DNA from 3 places in the Paenibacillus konkukensis genome. Region 2 is predicted to be linked to each of the others. Evidence: riboswitches for the same ligand, from Rfam matches in the RefSeq annotation. Region 2 holds a riboswitch; each other region holds the start of a gene.

Region 1 (4,232 bases), 460 kb from region 2:
CGATACGCTGTGCAAGCATGTGCTGCTGCCTTATCTGGAAGCGTTTCACAAGGAGTACCCGGACGTGAAGCTGCATGTCACGAACCGCACCTCGCAGGAGACGATCAAGCTGCTTAAGGAAGGCGCCATCGATTTCGGCATCGTCAATCTTCCCGTCGACGACGCGCAGCTCAGCATCCGCCGGTGGAAGCCGCTCCACGATATTTTTGTCGCCGGGGCCAGATACAGCCATTTGCAGGGGCAAACGATGACCCCGGCGGAGCTGGCGGCCTACCCGATCATCTTGCTGGAGAGAGACAGCAGCATGCGCAAATATGCGGACCGCTATTTTCAGGCTCATCAGGTTCGCATTACCCCGGAATTCGAGCTGGGCAGTCTCGATCTGCTTATCCAATTCGCCAAGACCGGGCTCGGCATCTCCTGCGTCACCGGGCAGTTCGCCGCCGAGGAGCTGGCTTCCGGAGAGCTGTTCGAGCTGCGGTTGGAGCCGGCTATACCGCCTCGTCATATCGGCATCGTCACTTTGAAGGACGTTCCGCTGTCTTTCGCGGCGCAGACGATGCTGGAGCTGTGCCTTCAGTCCTAGCAGCGGCTCCAACTGTTTGCCGTTGCCCCTCCTCTCGCGTCGGCATCTGCGCTAATCCGCCCTCATGCGCTTGGGCCACGGCGCCCGTTAGCAGGAATCGCTTCATGCTGCGCCCTGCCGCTTTGCCCGCACTGGGACAGAGCGCAGCATGAACAAATCCCCCAAAAGTGACGTGAAGCTCTGAAGCTTATTCCGTCCGCATCCAGCCTAAGCTGGATCGGTGTCTAACCCTTCCTCTGGGATCGTTCTATGGGTAGACTTTACTTTCGGGGGAGACCCCGGATTTCCACAGGATATTGCTGCGCATCATTTCCTAAACAAAAAAAGCGTCCCCTGCCGCATCCCATATGCAGCAAAGCACGCTTATTCGTTTGTAATCAGCCGCAGTCCCCGCAAATATCCGGCGGCGGTTGACGGCGCAGCTGCGTCAGAGCTGACAAGCTCTAGCCTTCCACCCTGGGCTTCGCCGGATCGCAATTCGGCGGGCGGGTATTAGAGAGGCTCGCCAGCTTAATCAGATAGTAGCATTCTTCCCGCGCCATATGGTCGGGCATCAAGGGGCTGAGCGTTCCCAGCACTTCCTTCGAGAGCGCCAGCTCCTCCAGCTCCCTCAGAAACTCCCGGAACAGCGCCATCTCCAGCTCCACTTCCTTCTGGAAGCGCGCCAGGGCCGGGAACTGCTTCAGCCTGGTCCGCATGTATCCCGCAACTTCGATCGCCTTCAAATAAAAGTCCGTGAAATGCGTTTCGAACGTGCGGCTCAGCTCGAGCAGACGCCGTTCCGTCATATCCAGGTCGGCCGCTATGGAGCCGGCATGGCCCGCCGCATCGGCAAGCCATACCAAGTGATGATGGATTTCGTCAAACACCGGGGCCGGCTCCCCGATTCTCAGAAAGGCGAGCACCCGGATATATTCCTCCGCCTCGTTAACCATATGATTTATGAACGTAGGCGGAAGCGAAATGACCACGCGGCCGTCAAGCGACCGCTCCAGCAGATGCAGCTTAAAGGCCCGCAGCTCCTGCACCCGCCGGAAAGCCGCCTCGCTCAGCTGAACCCACGAAGCTCCGTTCAGCGGACGTCGCGAATCGTTAAGCAACGCGTCGAACGTGCGGATGAAACAAACGGCCCGGCCGATCTCTTCTTCTTCAGAAGGAGCGAGCGCATCTCTGATAAAGCGGGCGTGATCGCCGCAAACCTGCAGCCAGAACGGATGCTCGAATGAAGCGGACGATACGTAAGCAGATGGTTCCACGGAGCTTTCCTCCTTCAGGCGGCTTCGCTCCTTCCGAGCCCGCCTTCGCAGCAATGGTGGCAACGCTGGGCGAATGCCCAGGTCGTTCTTGATAAGCATAGTATGCTTACGCCTCCCGCTTGGTGTCACGTACGGGCAAAAAAAACGCTCCGCAGCCCATCCCTCATTGTCGCCGCACCCGGCTCCCGGCTCGATTGCCCGCCGCTTAAGCCAGTCTTCTCGTTTCCAATCTACAGCTCAAATAATCGTACAGGCTCAAGAACAAATCATTGACAAAGCCGCAGCGAAACGAGAACTTCACTTCGCCGTACCAGTAAAAGCTCAGCAAATGGCTGTTTTTCCCCATGACCATCTCCACGTCCCAACATGGGTAACGCAGGTCGAACACTTCCTGATTCATAAACATTTTCGGGCCTTCGCTCGATAAATAAACGCCGATCATCTTCCCTTCGATAACCGTAAAAAAACCTTCCTTCGTCATAAACTCCCGCTCTTCGTTAGACATCGTCTTTCAACCCTCCGCATTACTTGAATGACGTATCCCACAAACATCGAAAAGACTCCTCTTAGCCTCGGCGGGAGTCCGCTGCATATGCGTATCACCGATCCTTCGGCAGCTGGCTGGCAGAACGGACCGATCCGTTCGATAGCCCCTATAGCTTTGCGTCACAGGCTTTCGCCTGCTTTGCCATTATCGAGTTCGAAATTTGTCAATTCGTGTAACAAAATACGACAACAATAGCATATAAGATACGCATAGCGGAATGCATGTTGCTAATTGACTATTTTTCGCCTGTCTACATGGACTTTAGACTCATTTCTGGCTCGTAATGCCGCGACGATCAAACTATTTTCCCGCAAACGCAACATAGGCTCCGGTCGCAAACGGCGGCTGCCGTCATAATCCGCAAGCAGGATATCTCGCGGACAATGGACCTAGGAGTCTGTCCGATGAACCACGTACTCCTTCGGACAGACTTCTACAGTATGGGAGATAATGTATATCGGACACTGTCTACCAGATGTCCGCGCTCCGTTCGGCGGCAGTTAATATCGTCAAAGACTTGTTCTACGGCAAAAAAAACTCCCTGCCTACTGGCAAGGAGATTTCGGCGATTAGCCGTTTTACTTTAATTCCTCGTTCACCGTGATAACATACATTTGCGTCGGATTCTGATTGACCTGCAGCTGGCCTTGCTCGTCGTAGCCGTCCACGCCGAAATCATTGTCGTTGACAACCGCGATCGTATGTTCGTTGACGACAGCGAGTCCTTCCAGCTTCTCATGCGGATAACCGAGCTTGGCTACATCTACGACCAATTCCTTGCTCACAGGCGCGATGCCCTTCGCCTTCAGCTGCTCGATGCTCAGCGCTTCCACTTGCTCGCTGTCGGCAGTTCCTAACAGATTCGTCGCTTTGGAAAAGTCCGCTTTATAAATTCGCTTCAGCTGCGCTTCGTCGCCGGCGTTTTTATCGCGCTCGTCAACCAGCACCGTATCTTGGCTCAGCGCCGACAGGTCGCTGATGACAATATCTTTTTGCTTCACATTCCGGAACATCGAGGCGTCCTCGGCAATATACAAGTATTCTCCGACGACCGTTTTGCTGCTTAAATCCATTTTGAGAATACGCAGGTTGCGCGATTTTTCCCCGGTTTTCTGATCGGGAACGGCCATCGGGCTTTGAATCGAGGTGTACAAATACCGGCCGTCCGGAGAAATCGTCACGCCCTCGAAGCCGCGGTTGGCGATGCGGTTGTTGTACGCCGCAGGCAAAATATCATAAATATCCGTCTGCGCTCCGGCAGCCAGCAGCTTGTCCTTGGCTCCTTGCGGCACATAACGGCCCAAGATCGTTCCGTCTCGCTTCACCTGCAAAATCGAAGGGCGGTATTCGTCGGACAGCCAGAATGTGTCGTCGCTCGGGCTGTAGGCAATGCCTTCAAGGTCCAAGCCGTCCGGGTCATAGCCCAGCTTCTTCGTTCCCGTACCGTCGTAAGGCACCTCGTCGCCTTCTTGTAAATTCGGCATGCCTGTGACATCGGATGTACCGGTATATACGTCCTTCCTGCCGTCGGGCAAATGCAGCTTGATCGTCTCCAGCACCTCGATCGTGCCGTTGGCCGCCTTGATCTTGTACATTCTCGGAACGTACGTGTCGTCCGGGAAGGTGCGAAGCTTGTCCTTGCCGAATTCGCCGTTCGGCCCGCGGTCTGCCATCGTGTAGAAGACGTCCTCCGGATCGCTGGGCATATGCAGCAATCCTGAGAATCCCCCTTCCTTGATGCTTCCTGTCAGCTCGGGCGGATTTTTCCATTCATGTACTGCGGCAACCTTCGGCTGGTCTTTCAGACGGATCGATTGAGTCCATTCGTTCCATTCCACCTGCT
Region 2 (4,232 bases):
CGGTTATTGATTTGAATCGTCTGAATCTGTTTGATCGGAATTAATCGGTCGTTGTACATCATATCCGTATTTTCCGCCATATCCTTAATATACAAGTAGCCTGTCGCTCCGACGATAATGATAAATAACACGGCGACGACATTCAGAAACCGCAGTTTGTTTCCGATAGTTATATTTTTTAGCATCACGCAACCTGCTCCTTTTCATTATTTTCCTTGTAAGCCCGGATCGGCGATCTGAACGATATTATTGCTCCGAGGCCGGTCTATAGGCAGACGAAATCCTGCAAATATGGGGAAGCTCGACCACCATTTCGATTAATTGATGGACAGGAATCGGCCTGGAAAATAAATATCCCTGCGCCTCGTCGCACTCGTTTTTCGTTAAAAAATGGTAATGCTCGATCGTTTCAATGCCTTCGGCCACCACATTCGTTTCCAGCGACTTTAATAAGGATACGATGCTCGAGAAAATTTTGGCGTTTCGATCATTGACCGTAAGGGTATTCACAAACGTTTTATCCAGCTTTACCGTATCGATGGCGTATTTTTGAATAAAGCTCAGCGACGAGTAGCCGGCTCCGAAATCGTCCAGCGAAACTTGAATGCCTAACCCTTTCAGCTCGTCCAGAAAATATCTCATCTTCTCCTCGGAGTTATACAGCGCCGATTCGGTGATTTCCAGCTCGAGCCTGCGGGGATCGAACCGCTCCGCCTCCAATATTTGCTTGATGGTGGCAACGAACTCCTGGTTCATAATCTGTACGACGGATACATTTACCGATAAATTAAAGTCCCAAGCCTCGGCGAGCGGCTTGATTTCCCGGCAAGCGGTTTGCAGCGCCCATTTCCCCAGCTCGACGATCAGTCCCGATTCCTCGGCAATGGGGATAAATTCGCCTGGCGGAACAATCCCCCAAGATGGATGCTTCCAGCGCAATAAGGCTTCGACGCAGGTGACTCTTTGGTTTTTGATATCGTACCGCGGCTGATATTCCAAATAAAATTGCTTGCCTGCAATGGCCTGCTGAATATCGCGGACCAGCGTAAAGCGCTTTAACGTTACCTCATCATTCAAATGAGAATAGATGGAAATTTTTCGTTTACCGGCTGCCTTGGCGTTATATAAAGCGATGTCCGCATGTTTGAATAACTGCATGGGAGCGGTTTCTTGACCGATCGAGCTGCATATTCCGACGCTGGCTGCAATGTACAGCTCAAACTCATTGACGTGCAGCGGCTTTAGCAGCTGCTCCAGCAGCTCTTCCGCAACCCGGAGAATGCTGGGATATCCGGCGTCGTCAGGAGCTATTACGGCGAACTCGTCGCCTCCTATTCTCGAAACGAATAAATCCGAAGACGAGCAAACCCTCAGCAGAAGATGGGAGAACTCCTTCAGCAGCTCGTCGCCGATATCGTGTCCAAGCGTATCGTTAATCGTTTTGAAGCCGTCCAGATCGATCAGCGCTAAGGTTGCCGTCCGCCGCTCACTGTAATATTCGGCGTTTTTTTGCTCGAAATACCGCCTGTTGGGCAATCCGGTCAGATAGTCGTAGTAAGCCAGCCGTTCAATTTGTTCAATGTAGTTTTTCAATTCGGTAATATCTCGGGCGATTCCGTATACGCCGGTAATTTGCCCGTCGATATAAATCGGGATATTAATGATATGCGTATGCCGGATTTGACCTGATCTATGTATCACTCTTGCCTCGTAAGAGCAGTGGCGTCCGTACGTTTTCGCTTCGTTAAAGTTTTGCAAAGTCATCGTCAAATCGTCCGGATGGATGAATTTCTCAAAATTCATATGGATCAGCTCGTCAAAGCTGTAGCCGAGCGTGTCCGTAACGGCCGGGTTCATACTGTCGAAATGTCCGTCCAAATCAAAGGAGTAAATCAAGTTGGTATTGTATTCAAAGAGCGAGCGGTATTTTTGCTCACTCATATGAAGCTCTCGCTGCATATGGATGGAATCGGAAACGTCGATCATCGTTCCATAAATGGTCACCTCATCGTCTTGACGGTTCATTTTTGCAAACACTTCAACATAAATCGAATGCCCGCCGCGATGATAACACTCGATCATGTAACGGTCTTGGGCTTGTTTTTTGCCGGAACCAACCTGTTTCTTCTGCCGGAATAAGGTGCGATACGATTCTAACGGCATCAAATCCTGTAAAGACCGGTGATTGGCATAAAAATCCTCTACAGAAGCGTAGCCGAATAAGGAAGTGAACGCATTATTGACAAATGTTAACGCTTCATTATGGATAAAAAACATTCCGGCAATGGAGTCTTCCACTAAATGTTTATAATCAACCATCTTTGCTCCTTTAGAAGAAATAGGTTTTTCAGTTAAAAAATAAAACACCACCCGAACGGATGATGTCCATAGAACATCCATTTCGGCGGCTTGGCGACCTTAGAACGGATGTTCCTTAGGCCCATAGCTTTGCGTCCCTTTCTTTCAAAAGGTTTGCCTTTATCGTTAGATAAATGATGATAATTTAGGTATATAGAACTATTTCAATAATCGAAAATACCTAATTGCATAGTGTTGTAAAACCATTATATTCACAATATATAAATTTTTCAACAGGTTGTTACATAATAGCCGGAAATTTACTCGGATTTTGTCGAAAAAAACTCCCAACCTCTCAAACGAGGCGGGAGTTTCGATAATAGCGGATTGCTCTAACCGGCCGCAACGCCGGCCCGCGTGAACGCTTCGGGAGGCGCCTGCAGCTCGGACAAGGCGGAGCGCAGCAGCTCCTTCATGCGGTCGTGCAGCTCGGGCGAGCTGCCGAGGAGATCATGCTCCTGCCAAAGATCCCGCTCCGTATCATAGAGCTCGGTAGCATAGCCGGCTTTTCGGAAGCTGGCGAATTCAGGCGGGAACTTGACCTCGTATTTCCATACGACAGCGTCGGTATAGGGCAGGAACCGTCCGGCTTCCACCTGCTCCGGCACATAACCGGGAAGGAAGAACGCCGCCGGATTAATGTACATCGTAGAGTAGTTGTATAAAGGCACGCTCTCGTCCGGAGCGACATGATACGTATGCCTGCCGTCGGTGATGTTAAGCGCGCCGCCGAAATAACCGTACAGCGCCCAGTCTCTTACCTTATCCGTCTCTCCCCTCAGCAGCGGAAGCAGACTGCGCCCGTGCCCGAGACGCTGCGGTTCTCCGATCGCTTCCATGATCGTCGCGTATATATCGACGGTCGAGGTCAAGGCCGGAATCCGGCTGCCCTGCTGCGCCGCCTGCGGATGCCAGATCATCAGCGGAATATGGGCCAGCACGTTGTAATTATTGTAAGCGGGCTTGCCGATCAGATTGCGCTCGCCCAGATAGTGGCCGTGATCCGATGTGACGATGACCATCGTCGAATCCCACAGCCCGTGCTCGTCGAGCTTATCCAGCACCTTGCCGAGGTATTTGTCGGTCAGCGACAGCTTGGCCGCATACTGCGACCGGACAAAAGCAAGCTGCCGCTCGCTCAATTGCCCGTGCCCCTTGTCGGTGCGTCCCGAGTGAGCCCATACCGGCAGATCGGGATCATGGGTATCCTCATCCGTATACATGCCGGCAACGCTGTCGGGATTATGGAACGGCTCATGCACATCGAAGCTGTCGATGACGAGCATAAACCGGTCATGCATATGATTGTCCTCCAGCCACTGCTCGGCGCATGTAAACACTCTCGGAGCGAAGAAATCCTCCTCCCGGCGGAAATTTCTGACGTTCTTCGCGTAGATCGCCCGATTGAACGGCTTCGGCGCCCCCTCTCGATAGCTGATTTGCTTCAGGAAAGGCTCGTCTTCCGCTTGCAGAGGAGCCGTTTTCCAAGGGTCCAGCTCATGTCCGCGCACCAGCTCGAACCCGTGATAGTCGTCATAATAGCCGTGGCTGTAGCCGAGAAAGAAATGAAACTGGTCGCTGATAAACTGAGAGACGTACCCGTTGCGGTTCGCAGCGCGCGCAACCGGCAGATCGAAGGGCTCCACCGGTCCCCATGACCGCCACAGAAACTCCTGCGTGCCGGTATACAGCTCCCTCCTGGCCGGCATGCACGGCAAGCTGCCTGAATAGTGCCGGTCAAACACGGCCGAACGGGCCGCCAACCGGTCCAAATTCGGCGTCAGAACATCCAGTCCGGCCGGTTGGCCGTATGCTTTCAAATAATGCCGATTCAAGCTGTCCAGCGTAATCAAGATTACATTCATGAACGATCG
Region 3 (4,232 bases), 3.2 Mb from region 2:
GTCAGCAAGGAACTCTACTTCTTTTTAACATGAAACCTACTATACACGAGAAGCTGCGCAGTCATCCAGCAGAACATATTGCCAGATGTGCGAATCCGGAGAACAAATCCCCCAAAAGTGACGTGATGCTCTGAAGCTTATTCCGTCCGCATCCAGCCTAAGCTGGATCGGCGTCTAACCATTCCTCTGGGATCGTTCTATGGGTAGACATTCCTTTCGGGGGAGCCCCCGGATATCCACAGGAAATGGCTGCGCATAATTCCTAAACAACAAAAAAAAGAAGCCGCACAGGGCTTCTTCGATTCAATTGCGAACCGGCTGCATATCGCAAGCGGGGCGGTTCGGAAAAGTTAATATAAAGACCGTTTTTTCTTCCGAGCTTTGAAAAGTAATATCTCCCTCGTTTTTGGACATAATTTGCTTGCAAATGGCAAGCCCGAGCCCCGTACCGTTCGTCTTGTTCGTTACAAACGGGGTAAACAGCGTATTTGAAATCTCAGCCGGGATGGCCGGACCGTTGTTGCTTATGTGGATGGAGATGCCCCAGCTTTCTTCAAAGGCATGGATCTCCATTTTTTTCTCATGCTTGATCTCGGACAGCGCGTCGATGCCGTTGTTGATCAGGTTGTTCAAAACCTGCTGAATCGCCAGCCTCTGGCAATTGAGCGTCAAATGGTCCGCTATGCTTATCGATAAATGAACATTCTCGTTGATGAGCCGAGGGTTTAGCAGCGACAAGTTGTATTCGATCATTTGCTTTACCGGGATATGGGCCATTTCTTCTTCAATAATGGGCCTTCTGGAAAAGCTGAGAAATCCGGTAACCTGCATATGCATATTGTTGCATTCTTCTTCAATAAATTCCAGATAGGCATCCGCTTTCTCACGCGGCAGCGACTGAATATTGGAACGCAGCAGCTTAAGGAAGCCTTTGATCGAAGTAAGCGGATTCCTAATTTCATGAGCCATGCTCGCGGCCATTTTGCCAAGCAGGTTGATTCTGTCGTCGTGAAGCTGATGAATCGCCATGTCCTTTTCTTTTAAGGACGACACGGTTCTTTGCCAATAGCCCTCGCAGAGCTGTGCCTCGAAATAATCGATGCGCATGCTGATCGCCTGGAGCAAATCCTTCGGCGCCCAGTCTCCGCAATACGCAAAAAAGGCTTGGCGCCAACGGTGAGAACAGTCGATAATATCAATAATTTGCAGCTTAAGTTCGGAATACCTGGCACACCAGTCCGGAACTACGGCTTGAAAAGGATGGGCAGCGGCCGGAATATGAATATCCAGCAAATAATCGAAATACCGGTCGCCGTTTCGCTGCAGCTTCTCGATCCCGGCAAGCCCCGAAAGCTTGATGGCTCCCCGCAGCCAAAATTGCACGATCTGCGGCTTCGAATTCCGTATTTTCTTCAGCAAAGGCTCTTCGTCCATGATGAAAACCCGCCTATAGTTGAATTGTGTGATAATATTTAACTTATCATAAAGCTTCACACACGCCAATGCTCTATTTAACAGTTTTTTTATACATTTTGTCTCTTGCTTTGCATGAATTTATGCTGATATGTAAATATTGAATTCGCCGATCGTGTCAATTAACAACGGGATGCTGAACACTTGCCCTCCCCAAGCGTACGCGGTGCCGTTAACGAGATGAGGCGGCGTTATGTCAACTTCGATCCCCTGCTGGTACAGCAGCGTGCTCGCATTGCCGCTGATCATATTGCCAAGCTCTCCTACGGCACTCTGACATAGCTCGTCAAAATGGCTAACGGGATATCCTCCCATCATGCCGGAAACCATACGGAAAGCTACCGTCTCCGGAAACCCGAATAAAACGTCTTTGCTCATTTGCCCCATGATGCCGATTTTAAGCCAAACGTAGTCCTCGGTATAGTGAATCGTTTTCACACTGAGCTGCCCTACGACAGGTTTAATCTGGATCAACGTTTCGATGACATGAAGCGATGAAGTCAAGAACGGATTGACGAAGTTTGCTTGCACACAATACAACCCCTTTTCAAATGAAAGTTATTTTCCCGAGAAAAAAAACAGACTGCCCGAAATTGGGCAGTCTTGTTCTACAAAGACCGGAATATAAGCGCAATTTCGGTAACCCAGCCGCCATAGAATGGTTCCTTAGGCCTGTGGCTTTGCGTCCTTACCTTTCGATAAGTTTGCCGTTTTTCGATTTGTCATGATAGCTTCCACGGAAAATACGTATCAAACTAATCCCATTGTAGCATAGAAGGTAATAAAATAGTATCATTTTCCGATATCATTGCCGCAAAAAAACATGACTTTACGACTACCGCCCTCCCGGAAAAGTAAAATAACCCCACAAAGTAGTGGGGCCTTGACTTCGAAGCTGATTCAGGTATTTTGCGGGGAGCCCCGAAAACAAGCTATTCTCCGCCCAGCGACCGTTTGGAGAAAACGAGCCGATAGACGGCCCAAATCATCACAAGCGCGGCAGGCACCCATAAAAGCCGAAGCCCGTACAGATGAATGAGTTTGCCGGCTTCCTCCACATGGTCTCCGGCCAAGCGGCCAGCAACAAAGAAGATCAGCGTCCATACCAAGCCCGTCGAATAGGAAATCAAGGCATAGCGCCGAAACGTCATTTTATTTATGCCGACAATATAAGGGGTTACATGCCTGACAACCGGGAAGAAATAGCTGATCACCAGCGCCATGCTTCCGTACTTTTCGATCAGACTCTCGGACATGCTCAAATATTTGTCCATCTTCTTCTTGCGCTTCAGCTTCTCGATCACCGGACTGCCGACGAACCTTCCCAGAAAATAGCCGAGGGACAACCCGGAAATAACGCCCAAATACGTTAACGCAAATGCCGGTATAACATGCAGCAAACCGCTGGCTGTTGCAGCGCCGCCTGTCATGACGATAACTTCATCGGGAATGGGCATGCCGACGATGCCTAACCACAGAGCGAAAAACAAAGCCGCATAACCGAATTGTCCGATCATGGACAGCAGCGAATCATAACTCATGAACGATCAACCTCTCTTGCGGCAAACATAGACAAAAGCCGGGGGCAAATTAAACGGCACAAAGTCGATCGTCTCCATATCGAAATCGCCGCTGAGCTTATGCTTCATCTGCAGCGAATACTGGAACGCGATAAAATATCCCCCCGGCTTCAGCGAAGCCGCCACTTCCTTCATAATATTATCCCGCAGTCCCTGCGGGAAGTTAAAGAACGGCAGACCGCTGACAATAGCGTCGAGCTGGCCGATGCCCTCGGATTTCATCGCATTTCGGATATGGCATGCGTCGGCGTAACAGGCAGCTCCCGGATACTTCACGGCAAGCTGGTCGCGCAGAATGCCGTCCTTTTCAAACAGCAGCAGCTTGGTCCGCTCCTTCAGATTGACTTGAATTTGCTCGGTTATCGCCCCGGTGCCGGCTCCGAGCTCCGCCGCGGCGCCCACTTCATGCCAAGGTATATGCCGAACCATTGCTCTAGCCAAAAATTTGGAGCTCGGCGTGATGCTCCCCATCTGCTTAGGGGAACGGAGAAATTTATGAAGGAATAGAAACTTTTCCTGAACTAGCGCATTGACATCAATCATGGTGGGAACCTCTCTTCATAAGATTACTCTTTTTTTGATGCGTTCACAATTTTATCACTTTTCACATTAAGCATACAAATTTTGGATGAACTATTCAACAGTCCGCAGGCCGGGATTTTACTGGACTTAAGACCAGGTTGTCTTCCGGACTGCTTTTCGGCATTCATTCTAACAACATATGTTAGTTTTAGCCATGATATAGGGCTTCAGGAGGAGTTGTCCCAAAAACAACATATAAAAACCCCCGTAGCTTTAACCGGCTACCGGGGGCGTATGGTTGACTGACACCACTCAGAGCTATCAGGTTGTCGTCTTCGGGCGCAGACGCATGCTCATTGCTTGCTCCTTCTTCCGGTCCCGGAGGCCGAAGCATCGCGTGCCAGCAAATACCGGTGCATATGCTTGCCTCCAAGCCAGAAGCACCACGCCGCAAAAGGGATGACCAAGGCGTAGAACAGCAGCAGATGCGTTCCTAAATCCGGCGAAGGACCTTCTTGATACAGCCTCCCGATCCCCCGTTCAGGAGCTATGACCCGTTGAGACAACGGGAAGCCCAGTACATAGCCTGCGTACAGCGGCATTGAAAGAACGGACATCCACGGGCGGCTCACGAAAGCCGCCAGCCCTTGCAGCGCG

What was found. A riboswitch is a leader RNA that binds a small molecule or an ion and turns the genes downstream of it on or off. The one in region 2 is predicted to bind cyclic di-GMP.
Region 1: it holds a riboswitch for cyclic di-GMP, as region 2 does, so the genes downstream of both, SK3146_RS10105 (hypothetical protein) here and SK3146_RS08225 (EAL domain-containing protein) in region 2, are expected to answer to the same signal.
Region 3: it holds a riboswitch for cyclic di-GMP, as region 2 does, so the genes downstream of both, SK3146_RS28920 (chemotaxis protein CheX) here and SK3146_RS08225 (EAL domain-containing protein) in region 2, are expected to answer to the same signal.

What each region holds. Positions count from the first base shown of each region.
Region 1 covers NZ_CP027059.1:2,357,357-2,361,588, forward strand. Annotated here, with positions in the region: gene SK3146_RS10095 (LysR family transcriptional regulator) at 1-586, shown strand, start outside; gene SK3146_RS10100 (DUF2935 domain-containing protein) at 1,030-1,842, opposite strand; gene SK3146_RS10105 (hypothetical protein) at 2,048-2,347, opposite strand; cyclic di-GMP riboswitch class I at 2,452-2,542, opposite strand; gene SK3146_RS10110 (esterase-like activity of phytase family protein) at 2,968-4,232, opposite strand, start outside.
Region 2 covers NZ_CP027059.1:1,893,069-1,897,300, forward strand. Annotated here, with positions in the region: gene SK3146_RS08220 (methyl-accepting chemotaxis protein) at 1-185, opposite strand, end outside; gene SK3146_RS08225 (EAL domain-containing protein) at 247-2,319, opposite strand; cyclic di-GMP riboswitch class I at 2,401-2,487, opposite strand; gene SK3146_RS08230 (sulfatase) at 2,691-4,223, opposite strand.
Region 3 covers NZ_CP027059.1:6,656,276-6,660,507, reverse strand. Annotated here, with positions in the region: gene SK3146_RS28925 (sensor histidine kinase) at 304-1,434, opposite strand; gene SK3146_RS28920 (chemotaxis protein CheX) at 1,555-2,004, opposite strand; cyclic di-GMP riboswitch class I at 2,109-2,192, opposite strand; gene SK3146_RS28915 (DedA family protein) at 2,406-3,014, opposite strand; gene SK3146_RS28910 (class I SAM-dependent methyltransferase) at 3,021-3,596, opposite strand; gene SK3146_RS28905 (hypothetical protein) at 3,929-4,232, opposite strand, start outside.